Regions from separate parts of the Desulfobaculum xiamenense genome, predicted to be linked through region 2. Evidence: predicted binding sites of a transcription regulator. Region 2 holds the regulator's gene; each other region holds the start of a gene.
The links. Region 2 encodes sigma-54, which starts transcription at its own class of promoters, with help from an activator protein. Its sites were predicted from a motif close to CTGGCACGGNNNNTGCTT; they were not measured.
Positions count from the first base shown of each region.

Region 1: a site for sigma-54 is predicted at 4,891-4,908, ahead of GGQ74_RS10410 (periplasmic heavy metal sensor). Genes of this name have one in related genera too.
Region 3: a site for sigma-54 is predicted at 3,441-3,458, ahead of GGQ74_RS14655 (NifB/NifX family molybdenum-iron cluster-binding protein). Genes of this name have one in related genera too.
Region 4: a site for sigma-54 is predicted at 2,408-2,425, ahead of GGQ74_RS04495 (Flp family type IVb pilin). Genes of this name have one in related genera too.

Region 1 is NZ_JAATJA010000002.1:560,251-567,793, reverse strand. Features, by position in the region: gene GGQ74_RS10435 (amino acid ABC transporter permease) at 1-190, shown strand, start outside; gene GGQ74_RS10430 (glutaredoxin family protein) at 293-550, shown strand; gene GGQ74_RS10425 (ferredoxin-thioredoxin reductase catalytic domain-containing protein) at 550-897, shown strand; gene GGQ74_RS10420 (sigma-54-dependent transcriptional regulator) at 978-2,423, opposite strand; gene GGQ74_RS10415 (two-component system sensor histidine kinase NtrB) at 2,416-4,239, opposite strand; gene GGQ74_RS10410 (periplasmic heavy metal sensor) at 4,353-4,841, opposite strand; gene GGQ74_RS10405 (MFS transporter) at 5,061-6,200, opposite strand; gene GGQ74_RS10400 (glycosyltransferase family 2 protein) at 6,444-7,421, shown strand.
Region 2 is NZ_JAATJA010000001.1:385,667-393,209, forward strand. Features, by position in the region: gene kdsA (3-deoxy-8-phosphooctulonate synthase) at 1-202, shown strand, start outside; gene GGQ74_RS01755 (KdsC family phosphatase) at 192-728, shown strand; gene lptC (LPS export ABC transporter periplasmic protein LptC) at 725-1,297, shown strand; gene GGQ74_RS01765 (LptA/OstA family protein) at 1,294-1,794, shown strand; gene lptB (LPS export ABC transporter ATP-binding protein) at 1,796-2,518, shown strand; gene rpoN (RNA polymerase factor sigma-54) at 2,747-4,201, shown strand; gene hpf (ribosome hibernation-promoting factor, HPF/YfiA family) at 4,300-4,839, shown strand; gene GGQ74_RS01785 (PTS sugar transporter subunit IIA) at 4,836-5,285, shown strand; gene rapZ (RNase adapter RapZ) at 5,289-6,188, shown strand; gene GGQ74_RS01795 (PTS sugar transporter subunit IIA) at 6,239-6,673, shown strand; gene GGQ74_RS01800 (PTS sugar transporter subunit IIB) at 6,677-7,147, shown strand; gene GGQ74_RS01805 (PTS sugar transporter subunit IIC) at 7,224-7,543, shown strand, end outside.
Region 3 is NZ_JAATJA010000004.1:136,291-143,833, forward strand. Features, by position in the region: gene GGQ74_RS14635 (glycosyltransferase) at 1-132, opposite strand, end outside; gene GGQ74_RS14640 (sodium-dependent transporter) at 586-2,088, shown strand; gene GGQ74_RS14645 (MetS family NSS transporter small subunit) at 2,093-2,185, shown strand; gene GGQ74_RS14650 (DUF2721 domain-containing protein) at 2,523-2,972, shown strand; gene GGQ74_RS14655 (NifB/NifX family molybdenum-iron cluster-binding protein) at 3,055-3,429, opposite strand; gene GGQ74_RS14660 (methyl-accepting chemotaxis protein) at 4,101-6,404, shown strand; gene GGQ74_RS14665 (TetR/AcrR family transcriptional regulator) at 6,578-7,171, shown strand; gene GGQ74_RS14670 (peptidylprolyl isomerase) at 7,261-7,539, opposite strand.
Region 4 is NZ_JAATJA010000001.1:991,478-999,020, forward strand. Features, by position in the region: gene GGQ74_RS04485 (CerR family C-terminal domain-containing protein) at 1-456, opposite strand, end outside; gene GGQ74_RS04490 (sigma-54-dependent transcriptional regulator) at 675-2,048, shown strand; gene GGQ74_RS04495 (Flp family type IVb pilin) at 2,501-2,665, shown strand; gene GGQ74_RS04500 (A24 family peptidase) at 2,969-3,517, shown strand; gene cpaB (Flp pilus assembly protein CpaB) at 3,530-4,351, shown strand; gene GGQ74_RS04510 (hypothetical protein) at 4,348-4,575, shown strand; gene GGQ74_RS04515 (type II and III secretion system protein family protein) at 4,599-6,080, shown strand; gene GGQ74_RS04520 (hypothetical protein) at 6,091-6,366, shown strand; gene GGQ74_RS04525 (CpaE/TadZ family protein) at 6,380-7,543, shown strand, end outside.

The sequences.
Region 1 (7,543 bases), on a different contig from region 2:
CAAGGACTCGGCCATCGTCTCCGTCATCTCCATACAGGAACTGACCTTCCAGGGCATGGAACTCATGGCCGCGACCTACATGACGTTCGAGATATGGATCACGGTAGCGCTCTTGTACCTCGCGCTGACGGTGGCCTGCTCGCTGGCGGCCCGCCGCGTGGAACTGCGCTTTCGGCGGGGGCTGTCCTGAGCGTTGACGCCACGGCCGCGAGTCCGTAACACCATGATCATGCCCATAGGCGTCGCGCCATGGTCACCGCGCGCCGAAGGACCAACCAGAACGGAGGTTCCGATGCCCCATCACGTCAAGGTGTTCGCCCTGTCCACCTGCATCCACTGCCGCAACACCAAGGAATTCCTCGACCAATGCGGCGTGAGCTACGACTGCGTCCACGTCGACGAACTTACCGGCGACGAACGCAAGGCCTGCATTGAGGAAGTCCGCCGCTACAATCCCGCAGTCTCCTTCCCCACCGTGGTCATCGACGGCGACACGGTGGTCGTGGGCTTTCGCAAGGACAGGCTGCGCGAACTGCTGGGAGGCGCATGATGAACGCCAAGGACCTGCACGACCGGCTGAAGCCGCTTCAGGAATCCAAGGGCTACCACTTCAATCCCGATGAGAAGATGACCATGGCCCTTCTCGAAAGTCTGCTCGTCAACCGCGACCGCTACGGCTACATGGCCTGCCCCTGCCGCCTCGCCGCCGGGGACCTCGATGCGGACCGCGACATCGTCTGCCCCTGCGCCTACCGCGAGGCGGACGTGGCCGAATTCGGCGCCTGCTACTGCGGGCTGTACGTCTCCCGCGAGTGGATGACCACGCCCGAGGCCAAGCGCGAGACCGTTCCCGAGCGCCGCCCCCCGGAAAAGGCCCTTGCCGCCCTCGGGGACTAGCCCACTCCACAGCCCAAAGAAAAGGGGCCGATCCACCAGACCGGCCCCTGAATTCTTCCCATGACACATGAGCTGGCGCATCATCCGCGACGCGCCAATCCGTACTTGCGCAGCTTGTACTGCAAGGTACGGCGGCTGATGCCAAGCGCATCCGCCGTCTTCTGCCTGTGCCCGCCGTGGGCGTCCAGCGCGTCCATCAGCGCCTGACGTTCCGCATCATCAAGGGACGTCGGTCCCGGACGGTAGGCGATGTACGGCTCCGGCTCCGCGAAGGGCGACATGGACGAGGCCATGGCCTCCTCCTCGCTCACGCCCACCGGAGCGGGAACCATGCGCGGCGCGGCGTGTCCGGCCAGCACCTGCGGCGGCAGATCCGTCACGCTCAGCGAATCCGTACGCGAAAGCACCAGCGCCCGCTCAAGGGCATTCTCCAGCTCGCGCACGTTGCCCGGCCACGAGTATCCGGCCAGCGCCTCAAGGAAGCGCGGCCCCACCTCGCGCACGGGCTTGCGGTTCTTGCGCCCGAGCTTTTCCAGAAGATGTGCCACCAGAAGCGGAAGGTCCTCCATGCGCTCGCGCAGGGGCGGAATGTGCACCTCCAGCACGTTGAGGCGGAAATAGAGATCCTCGCGGAAACGCCCCGCCGCCACCTCGACGGCGAGATCGCGGTTGGTGGCCGCGATGATGCGCACATCCACGGGCACGGCACCAACGCCACCAAGCGGCTCCACCATGCGCTCCTGAAGCGCGCGCAGCAGCTTGGCCTGCAACTCCATGGGCAACTCGCCGATTTCGTCGAGGAACAGCGTGCCGCCGGACGCCAGTTGGAAACGGCCGGGCTTGTCGCGATTGGCCCCAGTGAAGGCGCCCTTCACGTAGCCGAAAAGTTCGCTCTCCAAAAGATCGGCGGGTAGGGCCGCACAGTTGACCTTGATGAGCGGTCCGCGCACACGCATGCTGGACTGGTGCAGGGCGGCGGCCACAAGCTCCTTGCCGGTGCCGGACTCGCCGGTCACGAGGACCGTAGCCTCGGTGGGGCCGGCCTGCGCCACAAGCTCCCGCACGCGCTCCATGTGCGCGGTCTGCCCGATGAAGCCGTCCACGGAGCCGGTCTCGCGACGAAGCTCCCGATTTTCGGCCACGAGGCGCGAATAGTCCCACGCCTTGGCCAACACGGCCTTGAGTTCCTCGTTGTCGGCGGGCTTGGTCAGATAGTCGAAGGCACCCTTCTTCATGGCGTCCACCGCCGAACCGACGGTGCCGTAGGCGGTCAGCATGACCACCGGCACGCCGGGAACGGCGGCGCGTATCGCGCCAAGGGCCTCCAGCCCATCCATGCCGGGCATGCGCATGTCCAGCAGGACCACGTCCGGCCCGGCGTCGGGCAGCATGGACAGCGCGGTCTCCGCGCTCTCCGCCTCCATGACGTGCCACCCGGCATCGTGCAGCACGGCCCCAACGAGCAGCCGCAGCGCGGGTTCGTCGTCCACCACCAGCACACGCCGGGATTCACCATATTCACGCATCACTGTCGACTCCGTCTGTGCTGTCGTCCTGCACCCACACGGGGAAGCTCAGGCGCACTTCCGTGCCGTGGCCCGGTCCCTCGGTGCTTGAAACAATGGAAACCTGTCCGCCGTGGGCGCGCATGATGCCGTGCACAATGGCAAGGCCAAGGCCCGTCCCCTCGCGGCGGGATGTGAAAAACGGTTCCAGCGCGTGCCTGCGCTCCTCCTCGCCCATGCCGTGCCCGTTGTCGCGCACGGCCACGCACACCGCGCCCTGCTCCTCGAAGGTCGCCACCTCCACCCGGCCCGGCTCCTCGCCGTCCGCGGAGCGGTCGATGGCGTTCAGGCTATTGATGACGAGGTTGAGCAGCGCCTGCTTGAGCATGTCCGGATCGGCATGCACGACCACGTCGGAGAGGTCGCTGCCGAAGACGGCGCCCTTGAGCTCGAAGTCTCGGGCCAGCAAGTTGCCGATGTCGGCGGTGAGGATGGGCATGTCCACCTCCCGGCGCTCCGGTATGCGCGGACGCGACAGGAACAGCAGGTCCGAGACGACCTTGTTCAGGCGGTCGGCCTCGCGGACCATGGTCTCGGCGTACTGCTCCTCGGGACTCTTGCCCTTGAGCTTGTCCGCAAAGAACTGGGCGAAGCCGCGCAGCGCAGAGAGCGGATTGCGAATCTCGTGGGCAAGACCTGCGGCGAGGCGGCCGATGGCCGCAAGCTGCCGCACCTCGGCGAGGTCGTCCTCAAGGGCCTTGATCTCGGTGCGGTCCCGCACAAGCACGAGGCGGTCGCCCGGTTCGCCCTCATCCTTCTCCGAGGCGGGGATGGGCAGGCACAGCACTTCGAGGCTGCGCCCGGCATAATCGTACTGAATCCACGTCCGTGCGCTGCCGCACCTGTCGCGCGCGGGGATGTCGCTCCCCGTGGCGCTGCGCAGGGGCAGGTCCGCCCAGTGGCGGCCCACGATGCGCGGATGTCCCTCGTCTTGAAGGATGATCTCCGCCGCCGGATTGGTGGACAGGATCATGCCGTCCGCATCGAGGGTGACGAGACCTTCGGGCATGGTGTCGAGCAGGCGGGAATGGAAGCGCTCCAGCCGGTGCAGCCTGCGGCCCTGATCACGCCGCCGCATGTAGGCCAGCGCGAGGCCCCACAGGAACAGCGCCACCAGCAGCACGTACAGGGTCTGGTACATGGCCGTGGAACGAAATTTTGCGAACTGCTTGAGGTGGCGGGTGGCGTCGAGCCCCACAACGAGGTAGGGAATCCCGGCCCCGCCGGGGGCGCACTCGAAACCGGAATCCTGCTCGCACAGCATGCCGAGCGTGCGCCGCGATTGCAGGGCGGCCACGAAGATGTTGCTGCGGTTGCTGGAGTACAGCGCCTGCCACTCGCCGGTGGCATGCAGGGCGTCCCAGCCCTGCTCGGGAATTTCGGGATACACGAGGCCCTGCTCGGACACGGTGAGAATGAGCGTGCCGTTCTGGGCATAAAGGGACAGGAATTCCACCTCGCTCTGCTCGACGAGGTCGGAGAGCATCTCGACGACCTGCTGGCGCGACGTTCCCGGTCCGATAGGATGCCCAGGACCGCCCATCGGCCCCATAGGCCGACCGCGACGGCCCATGCCGCGCATCTCGCGCATGAGGCTCGTCTCGATGCCACGCAGGATAACCCGCGAGGACAGGAACATGTGCTCGTTTATGGTCTCGCGCTGCTGGCGGAGGTTGTGCCACGTGACATAGCTGATGCCGAGGCCCAGCACCACGAGGGCGAGGGCGGCAATGAGGAGGGGATTCGAGTCTTTGCTGCTTCTGAGTCCGAATTCCATCGGCTGTCCCGAAAAAACGGTTCCGGGGGACCGGCTCCGAGCCGGCCCCCGGAAACACTATGAGGAGGGGCTTGTCGTACTTTTAGCGATGAGGATCGCTTGAATCCGAGAGTCTAGTTGTCGCTTTGGCCGTAGCAGTTGCCGCCGCCGAAGCCGGGGCAGTCACCGCCGCGTCCGCCACCGGGGCAGCCTGCGCCGCCCATCATGCCCATTCCGCGGCCCATGGGGTAGCGGATGCCGGTCTCATCGGCTATCTTCTGGCGAAATTCCACGCGCTTCTTGAAGAAGTCCGAATGCAGGGCATTGAGTTCGGCGATGACGGTGTCGATGCGCTTCTGATCCTTTTCGCCGTTGGCGAGCAGGGCTTCCAGCTCGGCATTCTTGGCGTACATCTGCTGCCGCAGGGGCTGGGTATCCGCGAAGAACTTCTGGGAGAGGGCATCGGCCTTCTCCTGCTGCTCCTGCGTCAGGGCGTGGTAGCCCTGCCCGCAGTATCCGCGTCCCATGCCCTGACCGCGATGCGGTCCGGCGTAGGCCATTGCGGAGAGGGCAAGAACCGCGACGGCTACGAAGACGGCGATGGTGGTGTTTTTCCTGGTCATGACTTTGCTCCTTGGGATGAGGGGGCTTTGTTCGCTTTCACCCTCGGTTAAGCAGGAGGCGTGCCAAACTCGAAAAACATTGAATCACGCCGTATTGTCGGATTTGTGCATTTTCCGACCGCCCGACTTGTGCAAATGGCATCACACCACGAAGCCCCATTTTGTGCAACATGATTCACATGTGCAAATCTGGCCCCGCCTTGTGCAACTCCCATCACCCTAGACGCGCTCGGTGCGGATGAATTGCACAAGCACAAGGGACACGCAGGCCAGCCCAGCACCGCCGAGGAACACCCATGACGGATGGACCATCCACAGCATGCCGCCGCAGAAGGGAATGACCACCGCCGCAATATGGTTGATGGTGAACCCGGCGGCCATGCTCGGCGCGATGTCGCGAGGGTCCGCGATCTTCTGAAAGTAGGTGCGTATGGCTATGGCGAAGTTGAAGAAGAGGTGGTCGAGGATGTAGAGCACGGCCACCAGCGCCCGGCTCTCCACGAAGGCGTAGGCCGTGAAGATGAGCACGAGGCTCGCGTATTCGAGGGTCAGCACCCGGCGCTCGCCGAAGCGGTTGATGGCCCGGCCGATGCGCGGCGAGGCGAACCAGTTGATGAGGTTGTTGACCACGAACAGCGCCGTGATCTCGCGCACGGAGTAGTCGAACTTCTGCACGAGCAGGAACACGGAAAAGGCCACGAAGACCTGCCGCCTCGCCCCGGCGAAGAAGGTCAGCAGATAGAACAGCCAGTAGCGCGAGCGCAGCACCATGCCCTTGCGCTGGGGCACGGCGTCCTGCGTATCGGGGCGAAAACGCAGGCAGCACAGGCCCGCAACGGCGACCACCGCGCCAAGCAGCGCGAACAGCCACTCGTAATCGAGCACTCCGGCCAGCAAAAACAGGGTGCCGCCCACGGCGAGGTTGGCCAGCGAGGTCAGCCCGCGCAGTCTACCCACCACCAGCGGCGCGGTGGAGAGATCGAAATGCTGGAGCGTCAGGGACTGGTTGAGCGTCTCGTAGTAGTGGAAGCCGAAGGACATGATCAACGTAGTCAGCGCCAGCCCCCACGTGGACGGAAACAGGCCCGTAATCGACACGCCGATGCCCACCACGGCCACGGAGAGCGCCGCGAGGCGATGCTCGCTCACCACCAGCAGCAGATAGACCACAAGCACGGCGAGAAAACCCGGAACCTCACGCACGGACTGGATAAGCCCCATGCCGAGGCCATCCACCCCGGCCACCTCCACGGCGAAGTTGTTGACCAGCGTCCGCCAGCCCTGCAGGCCCACCGCCGCAGCAACGGTCAGCACCATGAGGAATATGTACATCCGCCGCGTCGAATCATTCGTCTGCACTGCTCACCCTCCCGGCATGCCCCACCATGCGAAACCGCACGACGCGACGGCATGCCGCTTTTTTTCCGATGCATATTCCCAACGTTTCCCGCGCATTGCACATAAAAACGTCATGAATTGAATTTTTCTTTCAAAATACCCCTAAAGGGAAAAGGCATAAAAGCCGATCATACAATCGGCAAAAAGGCGTAGTGTACCCATCGCGTGTTCCATCTGGACCGGACGCCGCAGGAGAGCGGGAAAATGGCCAAGATCATCGACATCACGCCGCATTCGCGAGACATCACACCCGTGCTGATGCTCATCACCTCGCACAGGATGGACTGCTTCGTCCTGTGCCTGAAGTGCCTTGAGCTGTACACGGACCTGACGCGCTTCAAGAAAATCTACATCCTCGCCAACGCCGTCAGCGACGAGCACGCCCTGCTCATCAAGGCCTTCCAGAAGCGCCACCCCGGCGTCATCGACGTGCACACCTCGCCGCGAAGCATCGTTCCGGCCATGGTCGCCATGGAAAACTTCATCATGGCCCGCCACTTCGACGACGTCATCGTCAAGCTGCACGAGGACGTGTTCGTCACCCCGCGCTGGCTGGAGCGGCTCATCTCCGCCTACAAGACGCACCGCAGGCACCCGACAGTGGCGCTCGCCTCGGCCCTCGCGCCTGTCAGCCGCACTGGGCGGCAGGTCATGGACCGCGTGCTACGCGCCCACTACCGTCGCGAGCGCTCGCGCATGCCCGCCACGCCCGTGGAGTCCAACGCGGTCTACCACCGCTTCATGTGGGAACGCGTGCTTTTTGACGATCTCGAAGGCAAGTTCCTCGAACTGGAGATGACCAAGTACTCCTACGTGCCCTACGTGAGCACGGAATGCATCATCTTCGACCATCGCCTCTCCGAGCTGATCCTGCCCATGCCCCTGCGCCCGGTGGAGGGCGTCTCCCGCGTGGACGAATTCCACATCAACGCCGCGCTTCGCGCAAACCATCTTCAGGCGGCGGTGGTCACCGACGCCATCGTCCACCACTTCAGCCACCACGGGCCCGAGGAGTACCTGCGCAGGCACATCAGCATGGACGACGTCTGGTGGCATATGACGTTCCTCGACGAAAACCCCGCCCACAAGGACCGCAACCCATTCGCTCCCTCGCTGCCCGGCGCGGGCCGCCTCTCGGCGCGAAAGCGCATGCGCGGACGGGAACTGCGAATTCCAAGCTGATCGCGATAACCGGAGACGGCCGAGCGACCACACCGGGAACGAGTGATGCGACGACTTCCCGGTCCGCCCGACCCCCGACACAAAAGCCCCCGCACGTTGCGGGGGCTTTTTCATGCCTGCGC
Region 2 (7,543 bases):
TGGATGTTCTGGCGGGCAGCGCGAGTTCGTGCCCGTGCTGGCTCGTGCGGCCGTTGCCGCCGGTGCCAACGGCGTGTTCCTCGAAACGCATCCTGATCCGGACAAGGCTCTGTGCGACGGTCCCAACTCCTGGCCCCTCGATCGGCTCGACGCGCTGCTGCGCGATCTCGTCGCCCTGTGGAATGTCGGCCATGAGTGCTAGCGAAGCCGCCATTGCCGCAGCTCGTCAGGTGCGGGTGCTCGTGCTCGACGTGGACGGTGTGCTCACCGATGGCGGGCTGTACTACGACGCGGCGGGAGATGTCTCCAAGCGCTTCAACGTGCAGGATGGGCTGGGCATCAAGCTCGCCCAGGCCGCCGGTCTCGTCGTGGCCGTCATCACCGGACTGAAGTCCAAGGCTGTGGAGAAGCGCGTGCGCGAACTCGGCATCAAGGACTACCACGCTGGACACACGGCCAAGATTCCCCTGCTGCAACAGATTTGCGACGCCCATGGCGTGCAGATGTCGCAGGTCGCCTATCTTGGCGACGACTGGGTTGACGCCGGGCCTTTGCGCAGCGTTGGTCTGCCCATGGCCGTGTGTAACGCCCAGCCCGAGATTCGCGACATGGCCGCGTGGGTGTCCACCGTTCCCGGCGGACATGGTGCCGTACGCGAGTGCATCCGCTTCATCCTCGAAGCGCAGGACAAGCTGGGCATCCTCTGGGAGGAATGGAAAATCCGATGAACCGTTCGCGTCTCGTCCTTGTCATCACGGTTTCGTTGATTGCCATTTTGGGCGCGGCGTATCTCGTGTGGATCGGCAGCGGCGGGCCGGACGGCGACGACGTCATCACCGCACCCCCGGTGGACATGTCCATGCAGGGGGTGGAGTTGACGCGCAGTTCCGGCGACGGTTCGCGCTGGACGCTCAAGGCCGAGGGTGCCGAATATCAGCAGGAGGACGGCGTGGTCAGCGTCCGTTCCCCGCGCATCGAGTGGGAGCGCGCCGACCATGATTCCGTGACGGTCACGTCCGCGAGCGGAACCGTGGATCAGAGCAGCGGCAACGCCCAGCTCTGGCCCGACGTGGTCATCGTCTCCGGTGACACCACAGTGCACGCCGGACGCCTCGAATACAGCGAGCAGAAGCGATCCATCCACCTGCGCGAGGACGTCCGCATCGTGCGCGGAGGGCTTGCTCTCGACGCGCCGGAAGTCGTTTTCGATCTCGATACCAATGTGATTACAGCCACCGGCGGCGTCCGGGCCGAACTGACGGGCCATGCGGAGCCGACCATGGAGGACAAGCCGTGAAGACCTTCCCCCGTATCGCCGCGTTCGCCATCGCCGCCACGCTTATGACCGCACCTCTTGCGGTCGCGCAGTCCACGTCCGTTCCGACGAAGATCACCTCTCAGAAGACCGTCTACGATCAGGACGGCCGGACCGTCGTCTTCCGTGGCGACGTGTTGGTGGTGCGCCCCGACATGAAGATATGGGCGGACGTTATGACCGTGCGCCTCGACGCCTCCGCGAAGCAGGGGCAGCCGGGCACCATCTCCCGTATCGAGGCCACCGGCAATGTGCGCCTTGAGCGCGAGGGCAAGAAGGGCCAGTGCGCCAAGGCCGTGTACGATGCCGCCAAGGGCCTTTTGACCCTCAGCGGAGACCCGCGCCTCGCCGATGGCGACAACAGCATCTCCGGTAAGGTCATCCGCCTGTGGCTCAAGGACAACCGCAGCGAGGTCGAGGGCGGCGACAAGCCCGTGGAAGCCATATTCTTCACCCCCGGTGCCGAGGCGGGAAAGTAGCATGTCCGTCATTTCCGCTTCCGATCTGTGCAAGGTGTACGGCCAGCGAAAGGTCGTGCACGACATCGGCGTCAACGTCGCGCAGGGCGAAGTGGTCGGCCTGCTCGGCCCCAACGGCGCGGGCAAGACCACCACGTTCTACATGCTGGCGGGCATCGTGAAGCCGACAGGCGGCTCAGTCCGGCTGGACGACGAGGAGATCACCATGCTGCCCCTGCACGAGCGGGCGCGGCTGGGCATGAGCTACCTCCCGCAGGAAAGCTCGGTGTTCAAGAAGCTCACCGTGCGGCAGAATCTGGAGATCGTGCTGGAGCAGAGCGGTCTCGACCGCGCAACCCAGCAGGCGAGGGCGGATCAGCTTCTGGACGAACTGGGCATCACCCGACTTTCGGACCAGAAGGCCATGCATCTTTCGGGCGGCGAGCGCCGTCGGCTGGAGATCGCCCGTGCCCTCATCCTCAATCCCAAGTTCATGCTGCTCGACGAGCCCTTCGCGGGCATCGACCCCATCGCCGTGGATGATATTCAGGGCATCGTGAGCGGACTTCGTGAAAAAGGTATCGGAGTACTCATTTCCGATCACAACGTTCGAGAGACGTTGAGAATCTGCGACAGAGCCTATCTCGTCTACGAGGGACGAATCATCCTGAGTGGCACTCCGGATGAAATTTGTGCCGATCCGAAGGCCCGCCGGGTGTATCTGGGAGAGAGCTTCAGTCTCTAACATCCCGAAATCACTATATCAATTTCGATATTCAAAATCCTTGCCATCCTCGGTTGCAAGCTTGTTCCGGATGTGGCATGTTGCAAATGCGGTTGAGAAAACATTCTCATGCCGCATGGATTTCACCTTGAGCGACGGGCATTTTCGTTGGTTCAGACACATGTTTGACCGTGCCCCGTTCGCCGGAATCCCAACCGCCAACATTTCGCAAGAAGACGAACAGCCCCGATGGCACTCGAACTCAGACAACAGCTCAAGCTTTCCCAGCAACTGGTCATGACCCCGCAGTTGCAGCAGGCCATCAAACTGCTGCAGCTTTCCCGGTTTGAACTGGTTGATATGGTCCAGCAGGAACTCCTCGAAAACCCGCTTCTCGAGGAGGCCGTTCCCGAACAGGCTCAGGAGAAGGCCGAGGCCGAGGAAAATGCCCGCGCCGTAGAGGCTGCGCAGACGGCCGAGGTCATGGACGAGGGCGTTCGCGAGAACGACGCCGTTCAGGGCGCGGACTGGGAAAATTACCTCGGCGAGTTTTCGAGCACATCCCGCAATTCCGCCGCCCGCGAGGCCGAAATCCCCGAGGAGGGGATGTCCTTCGAGGCCCGGCTGTCGTCCAAGCCCTCGCTGGAGGGCCACCTTGAGTGGCAGCTCCGGCTGTCGGACATGACGCCCCGCCAGATGGACATCGGCGAGGTCATCATCGGCAACATCGGCTCGCAGGGCTATTTGCAGGCTACCGCCGAGGAAATTGCCGCCGACGCCGGGTGTACTTCCGAAGAGGTCGAGGTGGTGCTGCGTCGCATTCAGAATTTCGATCCAGTCGGCGTTGCCGCGCGTGACCCGCGCGAGTGTCTGCTCGTCCAGATCGAGTCCTACGGCTACGAGGACCCCATCCTCATCGAACTCGTCAGCGAGCACCTCGAAGATCTCGAAACCAAGCGCTATAAGCCGCTTGCCCGCAAGTTCCGCATCTCGATGGAGGAACTTCGCGAGTATCTCGATCTCATCCAATCCCTCGATCCAATGCCCGGTGCCGCCTACGGCAGCAGCGAGCCGCAGTACGTGAGCCCGGACGTCTACGTCTACAAGTACGAGGACGATTTCATCATCGTGCTCAACGAGGACGGTCTTCCTCGCCTCACGCTCAACGATTTCTATCTCGATTCCCTCAAGAGCGGCCGCGGCGCACCGGAAAAGGACTACGTCCACGAGCGGTTGCGCTCCGCACAGTGGCTGATGAAGAGCCTCTATCAGCGTCAGCGCACGCTCTATAAGGTCATGGAGAGCATCGTGCGCTTCCAGCGCGGCTTCTTCGAGAACGGCGTGACCAGTCTTCGGCCGCTCATTCTCAAGGATGTGGCCGACGACATCGAGATGCACGAATCCACCATCAGCCGCATCACCACCAGCAAGTATGTGGCGACGCCGCACGGCCTGTTCGAACTGAAGTTCTTCTTCAACAGCGCCCTTGGGCTGGACGACGGAAGTCAGGTCGGCTCCGAGAGCGTCAAGGCGCAGATCAAGAGCCTGATAGGTGAGGAGGACCCCCACCATCCACTGTCGGACGAGCGCATCGCGGAAATTCTGAAGGAACGGCTTCAGGTCAACATTGCCAGAAGAACCGTTGCCAAGTATCGCGGCGCGCTCGGCATACTCTCCTCTTCGAAACGCAAGGAGATTTTCTAGAGGTGGCGTGACGGAACTCTTTATTTTCGGGCTGAATGCACGTACACTCCAAATTACGGAGTGATATCGATCCAACAGCATCACAAGGAGGATCGTCGATGAACATCAGCTTGACGTTCAAGAATTTCGAACCGTCGGATCATCTGAGGAAGTACGCGCAAAAGCGCTTCGAAAAGCTGATCAAGTATGCCAACACCGGCAATACGGAGCTGAAGATAAATCTCGGGGTGGAGAAGTTCCGCCATATCGCCGAGGTCACGCTTTCCGGTGACAACATGAACATGTCCGCCGTGGAGGAGTCCGAGGACATGTACTCCTCCATCGACCTCGTGTACGACAAGATGACGTCGCAGGTCCGCAAGCTCCGCGAAAAGGGCAAGGACCGTCGTCGTTCCCGTGGCACCGTCCGCGACGAAGTCATCAGCTTCGAAGAAGGCGAAGCCGGACGCGAGGCGACCATTGTCGAGGCGCAGACCTACAAGCCCAAGCCCATGCTGGTGGACGAGGCTGCCATGCAGCTCGATACCCTCAATTACGAATTTCTCGTTTTCCTCAACGCCGAAACCGAGCGGGTCAACGTGATCTACCGCCGCAAGACGGGAGACTATGGTCTCATTGATCCCGGGATGTACGAATGAAGCTGGGTGATTTCCTGGATAACGAACTGATTTTGCCTGAACTTTCGGCCAGGACCAAATCTCGGGTCCTGGCCGAACTTGTGGCAGCCGTGGCTGAAAGGCGGCCGGAAATCGATGTGGAGGCCGCGCACAAGGTGCTCTTGGAGCGCGAGGCGCTCGGCACCACCGGCATCGGCGAGGGCATCGCCATCCCCCACGGCAAGCTCGACGCGCTGGAGGACATCGTCCTCGTGGTCGGGCGCTCCGCCGAGGGTGTGGAATTCGATGCGCTGGATTTCCGCCCCTGCCACATCTTCTTCCTCGTGCTCGCGCCAGAGAAGGTGGCCGGAATGCATCTGCGCATCCTCGCCCACATTTCGCGTATGCTCAAGGATGACGCATTTCGCAAGGCCTTCCTTTGTGCCGAGGGGCGCGAGGGATTGGCCAAGCTACTTGAGGGAGCGTGAGCCATGTTGGGCCGTGATGCATCCGGAGCGGAAAACAGCTTCCCGGTGATCATCCTCTCCGGCCTGTCCGGTGCGGGGAAATCGACGGCTCTTAAGGTTTTCGAGGACCTCGGATTCGTTACGGTGGATGGATTGCCGCCGAATCTCATCCCCGAACTCGTGGACCTTTTCCAGCGCCAGCGCGAGGTCTATCACCGTGGTCTCACGCTGGGCCTCGATGTCCGCCACTCCGACTTTCGCGAGAAATGGACCGGGGCGCTTGCCACCATGCGCAATAGCGGCGTCGAACCGCGAGTGGTCTTCGTGGAAGCCTCGGAAGAGGTTCTGCGCAGGCGTTACGCGGCGACGCGCCGTCCCCATCCGCTGGAGCAGGGCATCGGCCTTGATCGGGCGCTTGTGGAAGAGCGGGCGCTTCTGTTTCCCGTGCGTGATGTTGCGGAGATCGTGGTCGACACCTCCGACTATTCCATCCATGACCTGCGCCGCACCTTGCAAGAAAAGTGGAATTTTCTGCAGGACAAGCGCTACGGCCTGCATGTCTATCTCGTCACCTTCGGGTTCAAGCACGGCGTTCCCACGGATGCGGACCTCGTTTTCGATCTGCGGTTTCTGCCGAATCCGTACTTCGAGAAGGCGCTTCGGCCATTTACGGGGCGCGACAAGGCCGTGGCCGATTTCGTCCTTGGCTCGCCAGCGGGGCGGGAATATCTGGAAAAGCAATTGGAATTCCTGCATTATGTCCTGCCGTGCTACGCGCGGGAGGGCCGCTATCGGCTGACTGTGGCCATCGGCTGCACCGGCGGGCGGCATCGCTCCGTGGCCGTGGCTGAGGCTGTCTTTGACTCCTTGCGCGAGTCGGACTATGCAGTCTTTCTGGAACACAGGCATCTCGATTTGGATTAGAGCACCGCAGAACCGGGCCGTCCGGTCCCGCACACACTCCCAGCAGGAACATGAACACGGACAAGAAGACAAAGAACGTCGGCGTCATTATCGTCACGCATACCGATTACGGCACCCATCTGCTTAAGGCTGCCGAGGTTATCCTCGGCCCGCAGAAGGCCTGTGAGGCCATCGGTGTGGACGTCGCCCAGGAGATGGACGAGATTCTCAAGAATCTTCGAGAGGCCGTCCAGCGGACCGACACCGGTGCGGGCGTGCTTATCCTGACGGACATGTTCGGCGGCACTCCGACGAACCTGAGCCTGTCGCTTCTGGGAACCGGTCCCCTTGAAGTCATCACCGGCGTGAACCTGCCCATGCTGCTCAAGGTGCTGGGCACCCGGTCCATGGATCTCAAGAAGTTGGCCAGCGAGGCCTCCAATGCGGGCTGTCAGGGAATCGTCGTTGCGGGCGAAATCCTGCGACGAAAGGTCGCGGAGGCATAGGGCATGTTCTGGGTGCGCGTCGACAACCGGCTCGTTCATGGGCAGATAATCGAAACGTGGCTGCCGTTCACGAAGAGCCGCTGGATTATCGTCGCCAATGACGAACTTGTGGACGACGCGCTCCGGCAGGAGATCATGGGGCTGGCCATTCCGCATGGCATTGAGAAGCGTTTCGTCTCCGTCGCCGACGCATCCGGCTTTGTTGCGGATACCTTCGGCAAGGGTGCGGACCCGGATGCGCTGGTCCTGTTCGCCAGTTGTGCCGATGCCCGGCGGGCCTACGAGGCCGGGCTGGCTTTTCCTGTTTTGAATCTCGGCAACCTGCACTACGGGCCGGGCAAGGAGCAGATTTGCGCCCATGTGGCGCTGTCGGATACTGATCGGACGTGTCTCGGGTTCTTCTCCTCTTCCGGAATCGAGCTCGACTTCCGTTGCGTGCCCAGCGAACCCATTCAGGTGAGGCGCACATGGTAGAATCTCCTCTGATGACCATCGTCGCTGTCGCGGCTGTCGGTTTTTTTTTGTCCTCCTGTCCCTGTCCCGCTTCGCGATAAACGTCGGCATCCTTGAACGCCCGCTCGTTCAGGGGCTTGTGTGGGGACTGGTGACGGGGGATGTTTCGCTGGCCTTGTCCGTCTCCGCCGTCTTCGAACTCTTTTGGCTCGATCTCATTCCCGCGGGGACCTTCATCCCGCCCAATGCCGCCGCATCCAACCTTGCGGCGCTGATGCTCATCCACTTCTTTGGCTTCACCACCCCTGCCGAGGCCATGTTCCCCATCTTGTTCAGCCTCCCACTCAGTTGGTTCGCCGCGCGTCTGGAGCAGTTCCAGCGCTATAGGCAGAACGCCGCCTACGACGCCCTTCAGGC
Region 3 (7,543 bases), on a different contig from region 2:
CGGCGGGCCTCCGGCGTCCACGATGGACAGCGCCGAGGCCAGCGCCATGGGGAGATTATCCCGGCAGATCGGGATCGCCACGAGGAGGTGGAGCGTTTTCGTTTCGGAAAGATGTCTGTCGTCGGCGGGCATTTATTTTCAATTCTCCAGGTGGTTGCGAGCTGTTTGCAGCTCCTTTTCTACTACAAACGATGCGCGTTGTGTAGCGGATGGAAAGGGGCGGTCTGTCATTGTCCATGGCAGCGCTGTTGGGCGCAATTTGCGTCTGTATCAACACAGATTGGACGTATTATGCGCCTGTCCTGTATGGTTTTCGCAAAAAGTACCGCTGCAATGGTCATTTGTCTCTGGACTTTGTAGCGGAACAGCGGTAATCACAGTTCCTTGACTTTTCCGGGGTTGCTGGCCTGCGGTTTCGATTGCGAAAACGCCTGTGAGAACAGCGTTTTTGAATCGAAAACCGGCACCGCGCCCCGGCGGTGCAAAGGGAGATCGCGCGGACCCCAAGGGGTTGCGACGGCGGAACACCGCCGCGCAGTGGGTCCGGGCGATCGAGGTATCAACACGTATTAGGGAAGGTGTGTAATGAACGAACGTGAACAGTGGGGTTCGAGGATCGGTTTCATCCTCGCGGCCGTCGGCTCGGCCATCGGTCTCGGTAACATCTGGCGCTTCCCGTACATGGCCTATGAGAATGGCGGCGGCGCATTCCTGATTCCCTACATCTTCGCCATGCTCACCGCTGGCATTCCGTTCATGATTCTTGAGTTCGGCCTCGGCCACAAATTCCGTGGCAGCGCGCCCAAGACCTTCGCGGCCATCAATCCCAAGTGGGAGTGGCTGGGCTGGATGCAGGTGCTGGTGGCCTTCGTCATCTCCGTGTACTACATAGCCATCATCGGCTGGTCCATCGCCTACACCGGCTTCGCCGTGACCCAGGCCTGGGGTGAAGCGCCCAAGGACTTCTTCTTCGGCAGCTTCCTCGGTCTGACCGGCTCGCCCTTCGATCTGGGCGGCATCCAGAATACGATCCTCATCGCCATGCTCATCGGCTGGGGCATCACCTGGGCGGCTTGCGTCTCCGGCGTCAAGACCGGCATTGAGCGCGCAGGCAAGGTTCTCATGCCCACCCTGTTCGTGCTGCTGCTCGTCATGATCGCGCGCGTGGTGTCGCTGCCCGGCGCGCAGGAAGGCCTCAACTGGCTCTTCAAGCCCGACTTCAGCGCCCTTTCCAACTACAAGGTGTGGGTCGCCGCGTACGGACAGATCTTCTTCACTCTGTCCATCGGCTTCGCCATCATGATCGCCTACTCGAGCTACCTGCCCAAGAAGGCCGACATCAATAACAACGCCTGCATGACTGTGTTCATCAACTGCGGCTTCTCCATGGCCGCGGGCGTCATGATCTTCTCCGTGCTCGGCTACATGGCCGCCAAGCAGGGCGTGGGCGTCAACGAAGTGGTTTCCGGCGGCGTGGGCCTGGCCTTCATCACCATTCCTACCGCTATCAATCTCATGCCCATGCCCGCGCTGTTCGGCACGCTGTTCTTCCTGTCCCTGACCATGGCCGGCGTCAGCTCCCACATTTCCATCGTGGAAGCCTGCATCTCTGCCTTCATGGACAAGATGGAGTGGAGCCGCGCCAAGGCCACCAACATCATCTGCGGCGTGGGCCTTGTCGTCTCGCTGGCCTTCTGCACCGGCGCAGGCCTGCTGATTCTCGACATCGTCGACCACTTCATCAACAACTTCGGCATTATGGGTGCGGCCCTCGTGGAGATATTCTTCGTGGCTTGGCTGTGTAACCTTGATGTCGTGCGCGACCACGTGAACCGCAACTCCGAGTTCTACGTCGGCACCGTGTGGTCCGTGTGCCTGCGCTTCGTCACCGTGCCCATGCTGGCCTTCCTGTTCGTCACCAATCTCTGGGGCGATCTGAGCACCCTGTACGGCGGCTACTCGCTGGTGAGCATCGTGACCCTCGGCTGGGTCGTGTTCGTCGCCACCGTCGTTGTCGGCTTCATGCTTCAGGCCAGAAGAAGCCCGGCCGATTTCGTTTCCATCACCGACAATTCCCTGAGGAGGTAACAATATGTCCATCGAAGCAACCATCATGATGATCATCGGTCTCGGCATCACCTGGGGCGGCGCCGCCCTGTGTCTGCGCAAGGCCATGTGCAAGTAGCCTCCTCATCACGGAGCGAATCGAAGGGGGGACACCGGAAGGTGTCCCCCCTTTTTTGCGCGCCACGGGAGCGTGCCGTCATTAGGTGTCATTACGAAGGAGTGCCTGTCGGTTCGAGGCGGCTTTCCTGTTGGCTTTTGGAAAATGTGGAGAAAAGGTGCCTGCCGGGTGTAAAATGCCAAAAGCACTGCCAGCGGCCGAAATTCGTTGAAGAAGTCGCGCCGTGGAAAGACATTGGGTGTGGCGGCGTGCGTTGACGCACCATGCGCGGCGGGAGTAACGAGCCAATGCGCCCTCCGGGTCAGAGGGCGGCAACAATCCCCCAAGGAGTCGCAACATGACCATAGAAGTGCTCACGAGCATCCTGCAGGCGTGCATCAGCCCCTGCGTGCTCATTTCCGGCGTGGGCCTGCTCATTCTGTCTATGACCAACCGCATCGGTCGTCCCATCGACCGCATCCACCTGCTGCTGGACCGCCTGCGTACGGCGTCCGAGGCGGATGTTCCGGGCATGCGCAGGCAGATCGCCATTCTCTATAACCGCTGCCGTGTGCTGCGGGCGTCCATCTCCCTTGCGCTGGCCAGCGTGTTTCTGGTCAGCCTCGTCATGCTGTGCCTGTTCGGCATTCACGTCATGGCGTTGCATCTGGAGAATCTCGTGCAGGGGTTGTTCTTCGCGGCCATAGTCTGCCTGGTGCTGTCGATGGCCTTTTTCCTGTGGGATATACGAATGACGCTCAATTCCATCGGAGTCGAGATGGAATTGGCACACAGGAATGAGAAGTAGGGAAGTGCATTGCGACAGGGGGGCTTTTGCCCCCCTGCCGTCATGTGGAGGATGGACCGGTTGGTCCGAATGGCACGCGTGGTCAGTCGGGAATGCGGGGTTGCGCTTCCGGGTTTTGTGGAGAGGATGTCCGCTTTAAGCGGAACGATTCCATGGCTTCTCTGACGCTGCCCGTGTGGGGGTAGGAGATGGAGAGCCCGGCCTCGCGCAGGGCGCGTGCGGCACGAGGGCCGCAATTGCCTGTCAGCACGGCGTGAACGCCTCGTTCGGCGAGGAACTGTGCGCACAGCACGCCGCATCCCTCCCGCATATCCTTGTAGGGATTAGGAAGCGCCTGCGTTTCACCGGTGCGCAGGTTCGCGATGTGAAAGAAGTTCGCACGGCCGAGCACCGGCTCGACGGGTGCGTCGAGGTCCTGACGTGTTCCGCAGATGGCGATGATCGTGTCTTGCGTCATGCGCAACCATGAAGCAACGATGGTGCCTTTTTTGTTATCCGCTTTTATTTCATCATGTTAGGCCTCACTTCGTGCAGACGGTGTGTGCGTGTGGGCGTGGAACGCGCCTAGTCTGCAGTTTTCGGCATGATGAATGCACAACCTGATATTCTCAAACTGGTTCCCTTTTTGTGATAGATGGATCGAAAAGTTTGCATTGTCATCCATTGGTGTTCATTGTGGTGGATGACAGTGTGCTTTGCGTGAAGAAAGTGAGTGCGCCTCTGTGGCAGACTAAACGCATAAAGGGGTGAGTGCTCACTACGTATTCGACGTCCTGGGAGAGCATGCGCCGTGTGGTGTATGAGATTGGATGTCGCGATAGGGCTCGAGTCGGTGTGGTGTTGCATCTTCGAGGGGACGATGCAGCCGGGACGATGTCCCGCGGGCGGGGGAAAACGCCTGTATGCCGAAGGGCGGGGACGTATGAAGAGGGCTGTCATGATGGCGGCCGGGCGGGTTGTTCCGTCGCAATCGAACGGGTGAGCCTGTGCGCGGCCTGTGCGACTACCGTTTGGGGACGGGGGTCTGACCGCGCGAGACGGGTGCGCCGTGATCGATAGGGGCTGCCACCGACTGGTGGCGGCGAAGCGTGTTTCGGCTGCCGAACGCGGTGGCCAAGGGAGGAAACCGTGAGATTCAGGAGTATGGCAACGGGCTTCATGCTGACCGTCGTGCTGGTCATCATCACGTCGGTCGCCGCGATCGTCTTCTATGCCAACCGGGCCGTGTATCAGCTTGAGGTGGACACCAACACTGAGTTCATGGCGACGTTGACGGGTTCCATCGTCACCCAGCTGGACGATTTCATCGACAAGGGCAGCGATGTCGTCACCGGACTGGCCATGCAGAGCGCAGTTCAGAACGCGTTGGTGCGTAACTCCTCGTTCGGCATCGACCAGCAGTTGCAGAATATGATACGCAACAACAAGGCATTCGAGGCCGTGTTCATGTTTAATATGAACGGAAAAGTCGTCTCGGGCCTCAACGCCAACGGTTCGGACCTGCGTGGCATGGACGTGAGCGGATTCTCTTTTGTGCAGGGCATCGCTAACGGCGACGCCGCGTTCATCGATAGGAATCTCGTTCGTTCGCCGGTTTCAAAGCATTTGACCTTCTGTATCGCCGCCCCCGTGTCGCGCGGTGGCGAGTTGGTTGGCGGCGTGGTGGCAAGCGTGGACTGGGAGAAGTTCACGCAGAAGGTCGTCACCCCTGTGACCATCGGCACCAGCGGCTACGCCTACATGTATGACCAAAACATGCGCGTGATTGCGCATCCTGATTCAAAAATTATTCTTCTTGATGCTCCGCTTGAGGATTTTGAGACCACAATCCGTGAGCGGCAGACCGGCACGCTGTTTTATGAATATGAAGGCGAAGGCAAGGTGGCGGTATTCAGTCATCACCCCGGCACCGGGTGGATTGTTGTTCTTACCGCCACGGAGCGCGATCTGGCGGCCGGGGCCACGCAGGTGCGTAACGTGCTCCTCGGCATCGGCGCCGTGGCCGTTTTCGTGCTCGCGGTTCTGGTTATGCTGTTGTTCCGACGCAGGGTCATCACGCCGCTCGGGCGTGTGGGCGCGTTTGCGGAGGCCGTGGCCTCGGGCGATCTGAAGGCTGAACTCAGCGGTGAATTCCGTTACGAGATAGCCGATCTGGCCCGCCATATCGCGACCATGACCGGCGAATTGAAGTCCAAGCTGGCCTTCGCGCAGGGGGTGCTTGGCGGCATTGCCATGCCGTGTGCCGTGGCCGACGCCGAAGAGCGGCTGACCTTCCTCAATGCCGCCATGGTCGAGGCCGTGGGCCGCGAGGGCTCCTCGGACGACTACCTTGGGCGGACCACAGCGGACTTCGCCTTTGGCGACGCGTCGCGCACCACGGTGCTGGCAAAGGCCATCCGCGAGAAGCGGCAGGTGACGCAGGAGATTGATTTCGTGACCCACAAGGGCGAGAAGCGCGTGTTTTCCGTGGTAGCCACGCCGCTTTACGATCTGGACGGAAAGGTGTTCGGCGCGCTGACCATGTGGTTCGACCTGACCGAGGTCCGCATGCAGCAGACGGCCATCGAGCAGAAGAACGCCCTCATCGAGGACGTGGCCCACAAGGCCAGCACGGTGTCCGATCAGGTTGCGTCCGCATCCGAGGAGCTTTCGGCGCAGGTGGAGCAGTCGAGCCGCGGTGCCGATCAGCAGCGCGGCATGGCCGCCGAGGCCGCGACCGCCATCGAGCAGATGAACGCCTCGGTGCTGGAGGTGGCCCGAAATGCCTCCGCCGCCGCTGAAATTGCGGAGCGCACCCGTAGCACGGCCCGCAAGGGTGTGGATGTCGTCGGCGAGGTCATCCACGGCTTCGACCGTGTCCATTCCGGTTTCCTTCAGGTGGACGAGTCCATGAAGGGGCTTGGCACGCAGGCCGAGGGCATCTCGACCATCGTGCAGGTCATCGAGGATATCGCCGACCAGACCAACCTGCTGGCGCTCAACGCGGCCATCGAGGCCGCCCGCGCAGGCGAGGCTGGACGCGGATTCGCCGTGGTCGCCGACGAGGTGCGCAAGCTGGCGGAGAAGACCATGACCGCCACCAAGGAGGTCGGGCGGGCCGTGCATGCCATTCAGGACAGCACCGGCCGCACCATGCAGGACATGTCCGAGTCCGGCGCGATCATGAAGACGCTGTCCGGTCAGACTGAAGAGGCCGTTTCCTCACTTCGTGATATTCTTGCCATGGTAGAGGAGACCTCCGCGCAGGTGCAGTCCATCGCCAGCGCAGCCGAGGAACAGTCCGCGGCTAGCGAGCAGATCAGCCAGTCCGCTGGCGACATCAATCGCATTGCCGACGAGACGGCCGACGCCATGACCCAGTCCGCATCGGCGGTGACGTCCCTTGCGCGTCTGGCTGGCGACTTGCAGGAACTCATAGGCACCATGCGCTAGCGCATCGGTGGATTTCGTGAATCGGCGGGGCGGGAATCTGTGCGTTCCCGCCCCTGCCCGTGCGCATTGCTGCGCTCGGGTGGCTGCCGGCGCTGTTGACGTACGCCCCTGCGAGCGGTAGCCAAGGAAGATAGATACGTGAAATGAGTGGACCCTGTAGCAGAGGGAGGGAAATGACCAGACAGAAGATTCTGGAAGCTGCGGCGCGGCTGTTCTCCGAAAGGGGATTCGCCAATACGCCGACGAGCCTGCTCGCCCGCGAGGCGGGCATCTCCGAGGGAAGCATCTACAGGCATTTCTCGTCCAAGGACGAGATATTCCTGCAACTGGTCCGCGAGGTTCGTATGCGTTTCGAGACGTCCCTTCGCGAGGCGCTCGAAGATGTGCAATGCCGGGGTGGGTTGGAGCAGGTGAGTTGCGTGCTTGAGGTCTACGCCGGTTTCGTGCGCGAGAACGAGCGGAGCTTTTCGCTCATCTTTCGCGATGCACCCAACCGTGCGGGGCGTGGGGACGACGAGGTGCAGATGCAGCTTCAGGCCATACACGACTTCATTCTGGACACCATCACCAAGGGGCTCACGGCCGCCTCGGCCGAAGGCGCGGTGCGCGGGGACATCGACATCCGCACCACCGCTGCGATGGTCTGTTCCCTTGTCCTCGGGATGACGCGCATGCGCTATTTCGGCTTTCTGTCGGACGCTGACGTGGGGCCGCAGGCGGTGCGGCGCAATCTCGAGATTCTTCTTCGTTCGCCCGGGCGCGGGTAGCCTCGCGCCTTGTCGGACGCAAAAGCCGGAGCGGCATGACCGTTCCGGCTTTTCTTTTGTGCGTCTGGCGGGGACGGCCCCGCGACGGGCTAGTTGCGCTCGCGGATGAGGATCAGGTGATAGCCGAACTGGGTGCGCACGGGGCCGTGCACTTCGCCCACGGCGTCCTCGAAGCAGACCTTGTCGAACTCGGGGACCATCATGCCGGGGCGGAAGGAGCCGAGATCGCCACCGCGACGGCCGGAGGGGCACTTGGAATGCTTGCGGGCGAGATCGGCGAATTCGGCGCCCTCGGCGATCTGCTTCAGAAGGTCGTTACATGCGGCTTCGGTGTCGACGAGGATGTGGCTTGCGGTGCAGGTGGCCATGGTT
Region 4 (7,543 bases), 610 kb from region 2:
CACGGGGCCGACGACCGAGGCGTAAAAGCGCTCCATGGTGTCCGAACCGCGCATCACCTCGCGCTGAAGGAAATCCACGGCCCAGAAGTTCCGGCTGTTGCCGAGCGACCACGCGAGAAAATCGTGGACGAAGCGCCACGTCACCCGCGCCAGCTCGTCGGCATCGCCACGCGCATCAGCCACTCCGGCGAGCGCGGTGGCCACCAGCGGCCGACCCGCGCGCTCCATGTTCTCGAATATGTCCTCCAGCACCGCGTGGTACAGGCCAGCCTTTCCGCCAAAGTGATACGCGATGGACGCAAGGTTCACCCCGCTGGCTGCGGCAATGTCCCTCGTGCTGACTCCATCGTATCCCTTGCGAGCGAAAAGCCGTCCGCCCTCATCCAGCAAAAGCTGACGCGTGGCCTCGCCGCGCGCCGTGGTTTTGTCGCGGGCCGTTCCCCTTCTTCCCGACATTCGCATCCGCTCCGTTTTCCGTTTCGAGCACGGCATATCCGCACTCAACCTTCCAGAATCTATGACTATCATCACTGTTAGTCAATCGTTTGATTAAATCTTGGAATATCATTTGGAGACGGGCATTCCGAGCCGCACGCCACCTTGCGCCGCCATTGCGCAGAAGTGATGCGCACCCGGATTGTCAACGGTATCGGCGCGATGTACACTCGCGCACAATGAGCACATCCCGCGACAACATCCTCATCATCGAAGACGATTCCGCATTCCGCGGCATGCTGGCCGAAGCCCTCGAAAGCCGGGGCTACGGCGTGTGCGCCGCAAGCTCGGCCGAGGATGGCATCAAACGCCTTGAAGACGAGCGCGTCGCCCTCATCCTCACGGACGTGAAGCTGCCGGGCATGTCCGGCGTCGAGGCACTGCCGCGCCTGCTCAAGGCCGGACGCGGGGCGGACATCATCGTCATGACCGCCTTCTCCAGCAAGGAGATGGCGCTGGAAGCCGTACGCCTCGGTGCCTACGACTTTTTTTCCAAGCCCTTCAGTCTGAAGGAACTGGAAATCGTCATCCGCCGCGCCTTCGAAAAGCGCCGTTTGCAGGACGAAGTGCACAGCCTGCGGGAATCCCTGCGCGGAGAAGGCCCATCGCGGCGCATCATCGGCGAAAGCCACGCCGTGGCCGAGGTCGTTTCGCGCATCGAACGCATCGCGCCCCTCGACTCCACCGTGCTCATCACCGGGGAATCCGGCACGGGCAAGGAACTCGCCGCGGAAACCATCCGCGCCCTGTCGTCGCGCGCGGCTGGCCCGTACATCAAGGTCAACTGCGCGGCCATTCCCGAGCACCTTTTCGAGAACGAACTCTTCGGGCACGAGCGCGGCGCGTTTACCGGCGCATCCACGGCGCAGGCGGGCAAATTCGAACTGGCGCGCGGCGGCACCATCCTCCTCGACGAAATCGGCGACATGCCGCTCTCCATCCAGCCCAAGCTCCTGCGTGCGGTGGAACTCAAGCAGGTAGAACGCCTCGGCGGTTCCCGCCCGCTCGACGTGGACGTGCGCATCATCGCCGCCACGAACCAGAACCTCGAAGACCGCATCCACGCCAAGGAATTCCGGCCGGACCTGTTCTACCGCCTCAACGTCGCCGCCATCCGCCTCCCGCCGCTTCGCGAACGTCTCGAGGACGTCCCACTGCTTGTCGAACACTTCATGCGTCGGCTGCGCGCGGAACTCGGCCTGCGCATCGACGGCGTGACCCCCTCGGCCATGGCCTTCATGTGCGATTACAGTTGGCCGGGCAATGTCCGCCAACTGGCCAACGTGCTCGAAGGCGCGGCCATTTCCGCCAGTTCCGGCACCATCGACGAGCGCGACATCCGTCAGGCCCTCGGCTCGGCTGCCGGAGAACCCGTCCGGGGCGCCGTGGACCTCAAGCAGGCCGTCGCCCAGTACGAACGGGGCCTCATCGTCAAGGCGCTGCGCCAGACCGGCGGCGTGCAGACCGAGGCAGCAGCGTTGCTCGGCCTCACCCCCAAGAATCTGTGGGCCAAGATCAAAAAGCATAACATTTCCGTGCGTTCCGACGGCTAACGCCCGACACGCTCTATTTTTTTTAGACTACTCAATCAAGCCAACACAAAACCGGAGCGCCCCGGAATCTCTGCGCCGCTCACGGCATTTTCGACTTTCCCGTCCTGCGCGAACGTTCCACCCTTCCCACCGCTCTAAAAATTATAGACCAGCAACCATCAAGAGATAATCCCCGCCCTGCCTGGGCTTTTCCAGTCATACCTCTATCTCCCGCCCACTCTGCGCTCTACATTCATTAGATTCTCCCCGTCCGCGTGCCTTGCCACAGCGGTCCATATCCGTGCGCGGAGGCTCCATCGTCATTTTTTTCTCCTTTCATCTCATCGTCTTACACATCTCATTTCACATCCTGCGCATGCGTGGCACAGGGCTTGCCTTAAGGGAAGCATCAGGTTGGACGCGACAGCGTCGCCGGAGGAAGAACTTTCATCCCACAGGCAAGGAGAAGCACCATGAACAGGCTCATGACCCTTATCCGCAACGAAGAAGGCGTTTCCGCCCTTGAGTACGGTCTCATCGCGGCCCTCATCGCGGCAGTCATCGTCACCGCCGTGACCACGCTCGGCACCAAGGTCAACAAGGCTTTCACGGACATCGCCGCCGCCATGCCGGGCTGATCCACAGGGCGTAAAACTTTTTGGAGGCCGCTTGAGGAAGCGGCGTAGCGGCAAGGCATCGGGCCCGAACAATCCCCTCTCTCCCCATGGGCCCCATGACCGCCAACCCCCAAAGGCGGAGCCGCGAACCGCAGCCGAAACCGTCCGTCCGGACCTCCCCCTCCAAATGGGTCCGGCGGCAGACCTCCGAAAACAAGGAATGCAACGCATAGTGCGTGGCTACATGTGGCGGAGCCGGAAGAGTCCCCCTCGATCCCGGACTCCGCCACATCTTCCTTCAAAAACAGGCAAAGGATCGTCGCCATGAATCCCACCATCCAGATCACGCTCACCGGAGTTCTGCTCGTTGCGGCATTCACGGATCTACGAAACCAGCGCATCCCCAACGCGCTGACCTTTCCGGCGATGATCGCGGCGCTCGCCTATCACGGCGCAACCCAGGGTCTGGACGGGCTACTCTTCAGCCTCGGTGGCCTGGCCCTCGGTTTCGGCGTGATGCTCGTGCCCTACCTTTTCGGCGTGATGGGCGCGGGCGACGTCAAGCTCATGGCCGCTGCCGGGGCGTTTCTCGGCGCGGGCGCAACCGTGAGCGCCTTTCTCGCAACCAGCATCATCGGCGGAATCTATGCCGTGGGCGTGCTGCTCGCCAATCGCAAGGCCTTCGCGCAGGTCATGCGCTCCATCTGGAGCGCATTCATGCTCTACCTCGCCACCCGGCGCTTCGAATACGCGCCGCCGCCCGAATCCGCACGGCTGCCCAAGCTCTGCTACGGCGTGGCCATCGCGCTCGGCACCATCCTGTCCATGATTCTCGCCGCCGATGCAAACGGTCTCGCCATCTGGCGAACCTGAGGCGGAGGCACCATGAGCCGCACCACCATTCTCCAGCTTACCCTCGCGCTGATCCTGTCCCTCGTGGCCGGGGCACTCATCTTTCTGTGGATGAGCGGCCAATCCGCGCGGCAGGCCAAGGCCTCGAAGCAGGATACCGTCCTGCTTGCCGTGGCCGCCACAGAGCTTCGCAAGGGCGAACGCATAACCGCGCAGAAGCTGCGCATGGCCGAATTCCTGATAACCAGCATCCCCGGCGGAGCCTTCACGGACATCGCCAAGACCGAAGGCCGCGTTCTGCTCACCGACCTCGCAGAAGGCGAAACGATCACCGAATCGCGCCTTTTGTCGGCGGAAATCCAAAGCGGCGGCGTAAGCACGCTCATCGCCCCCGGCAAGCGCGCCGTGGGTGTGAAGGGCAACAAGGTGCTTGGGCTGGCGGGCTTCGTTCGCCCCGGCAACCGCGTGGATGTGCTGGTCACCATCGACGACAACAGCGGCAACAGGGAAAAGGCCGTGACCAAGCTCGTTTTGGAGAACATCCACGTGCTGGCCACTGGCACGCAACTGGAACAAGGCGGCCCGGACGACGAAACGTCGGAAGTGGACACCTACACGCTGGAGCTGGACCCGGCCGAGGCGGAGCGCCTCGCGCTGGCGGCCACGCGCGGCACGCTGCACTTCGCCCTGCGCAATCCCGCCGATCAGGAAACCGTACGCACCAGCGGCACGGACATCCCCCGCACACTGGCCGCACTGAAGCCCAAGACGAAGACGCCTACCGGGCGCCCGATGCGGCACTCACGAGTCGAAGTCATACACGGCAATGAAAGAACAACACTGAGGTTCCAATGAAATCCATCCTTCGCATGATAGCGGCTACGGTCCTGCTCACGGCTCTCGCCATCCTCGCCTCCGGACGGGCCTTCCCGATCTTTGCGCCGGGAACGCCCGTGGACGCGGACCTTGCCATCGACGGGACCATCGTCCCCGAGCAACTCGCGCAAGCGCCCCAATCCGCCGCTGTGCACCTGCAACCGGTCAACCGGATCGAAGTGCAGATCGTTAGCGGCATCTAATGCCATGAAGTGAGGTTCTCATCATGACCACCGCAATCCGACGCATCGCAACGGCACTGGCCCTCATGGCGGCACTGGCTACCGCTCCCGCTCTGGCGGGTACACAGGGCGGTGCCCTCGCGCCCGGCACGGTGGACATCGCCGCCGGGCAGTCCCTCGTCGTGGATACCCCGGCCAAGGTCAGCCGCGTATCCATCGCCTCCCCGGAGATCGCGGAGGTCATGGTCCTCTCGCCGCGCCAGCTCTATCTGACGGGCAAGGCCCCCGGCGCGACCACCCTCACCCTGTGGGCCGACGGCGGCGCGGTGATGCACATCTTCACCATCAGCGTCACGCCGGACCTCTCGCGCCTCAAGGAGATGCTCCACCGCGTGCTGCCCGACGAGCGCGACATTCAGGTCATGGCCGCGCACGACTCCATCACCCTCTCCGGCTCCGTCTCCAGTTCCGCCAACCTGTCCACGGCGCTCGACATCGCGCGGGTCTTCGCCACCGATCCCAAGAAGGTGACGAATCTGCTGCATGTCGGCGGAGTGCATCAGGTGATGCTGGAGGTGAAGGTGGCGGAGATGTCGCGCACGGTGATGAACAAACTCGGCATCGACCTCAGCTACGCCATGAACGGCGACTTCTTCTACACCATGCTGAACGACCTGTGGGCGCTGGACAACGAGAACGGTCCGCTGCCCATCGCTGGCCCGGCCGCCGTGCAAAACGGCGCGCTGGACCTCGGCAACATGCGCATCAATCCCTCGCGCAACGGACTGTTCCGCTTCCATCGCGGTCAGGCGACCTTCACCGGCTTCCTGCAGGCGCTCAAGCAGAACGGACTGGTCAAGATTCTCGCGGAGCCGACGCTCATCTGCCGTAGCGGCGAGGAGGCCAGCTTCCTCGCGGGCGGCGAGATCCCCATCCCCGTCCCGCAGGCCCTCGGCAACATCTCCATCGAGTACAAGCCCTACGGCGTGGGGCTGCACTTCACGCCCACCGTGCTCTCGCAGGGGCGCATCAGCCTCGACGTGAAGCCCGAGGTCTCGGAGCTGGACTACCAGAACGCCATTCAGGTGCAGGGCTTCAGCGTCCCGGCCATCACCTCGCGCCGCGCGGCCACCGTGGTGGAACTGGGCGACGGCCAGAGCTTCGCCATCGCCGGACTGCTTCAGGACACCGTGCGCGAGGGCGTGGACAAGTACCCCGCACTCGGCGACGTGCCCGTCCTCGGCATGCTCTTCAGTTCCAAGCAGTTCCAGAAGGCCGAAAGCGAGCTGGTCATCATCGTCACCCCGCATCTGGCAAAGCCCGTGGACATGGCCCGCCAGACCCTACCCACGGACCACTTCACCGAACCCGACGAATTCGAATTTCTCGTGATGGGCAAGCTCGAAGGCGAGAGAAACGCATCCCCCGCCGCACCGGCCATCCCGGTCCGCCCGGCCCGCGCCGGAAGCGACGGACCCGAGGCTGGCATGGAAGGCGACTTCGGGCACATCCTGCCCCTGCACTAGGAGAGACACCATGACACGCCTCATGATCACCCTGACCATCCTGCTTGCGACCATCGCCGTCGCGGGCTGCGAAACGACAGGCAGCCATCCGGGCCACGGCGTGGCATACCGCCAGCAGCTCATGGGCCAACAGGTCACGCCGGGCTACGCCCCGGCAACCCCCGTCACCGGGCTGGACGGCAGGCAGGCCGAACGCACCGTGAACGGGTACCGCACGCCCAAGAGCGCCGCGTCCGGCCAAAAGGTGACCCTCTCCCTCGGCACCGTGTCCGGCAACGACAAGTAGCGGAGGACGAACCATGACCCCCACCACCATCCGCATCCATGTCCGCGACGCCGCCGCCCGAGAGGAACTTCTGCGCGCCATCGCCGAGACGCCCGACTTTTCCGCCATCCGCAACGGCGACTCGGCCCCCTGCGGCGTGTGCATCTACGAAATGGGCGATGACCGAAACACGGACCTCGCCCGCATCCGCTGCCTGCTGGAATCTGGCCTTGCCGCCGAGGTCTTTGTGACCGCCGCCGACAAGAATCCCGACCTCATCATCGCCGCCATGCGCACCGGAGTCAGCGAGTTCCTGCCCTGCCCCGTCCGCCAGCAGGACCTGCACGCCGCGCTTAAGCGCTTCACTGCCCGCAGAAATGGTCAGCAACATGCGGAAAAGCCCGCCGCGGAGGAAAAGCGCGCAGGACGCATCATCCACGTCATCGGCGGCAAGGGCGGCGTGGGGTCCACCACCATCGCCGTGAACATCGCCGTGGAAATCGCCGCGCAGAATCCCGAATTACCCATAAGCCTCGTGGACATGCGCTACCCCCTCGGCGAGGTTCCCCTGTTCCTCGACCTGGAATACGCCAACACGTGGGGCGAGGCCGCACGCGACATCTCCCGGCTCGACGCGACATTCCTCGCCAGCCTTATGGCCCGCTACCGCAACGGTCTGGACGTGCTGCCAGCACCCAGCCGCCGCGAGGAAGCCGAAGCCGTGTCCCCGCAGGCCGTCGCCACCCTCATGAAGCAACTCAAGACCTCCTACGACACGGTCATCGTCGACGGCAGCCCCTACCCGGACGACGTGAGTCTGGCCGCCATGGAAGAGGCCGACACCATCCTCATGGTGCTGGTGCTCAGCCTGCCCTGCCTCGCCAACGTGCGAAAGCTTCTCGAAACCTTCGACAGCATGAGCCCCGGCCTGTCCGGCAAGGTGCGGCTGGTGGTCAACCGGCACCTGTCCAAGGCGGAAATCTCCGTGGCCGAAGCAGAGGAACTGCTTGGCCGCAAGACGAGCTGGCTCATCGAAAACGACTACGCGGCCACGCTCTCGGCCATCAATCAGGGCCGCCCGCTGACCGAATGCGCTCCCTCCTCGCCCGTTGCCCGGAACCTCGCCCGACTGGCCCGCGAAATCCGTAGACCCGAACCCGCGACAGCGTCCCGACATTCGTCCGGCCTGTTCTCGCGG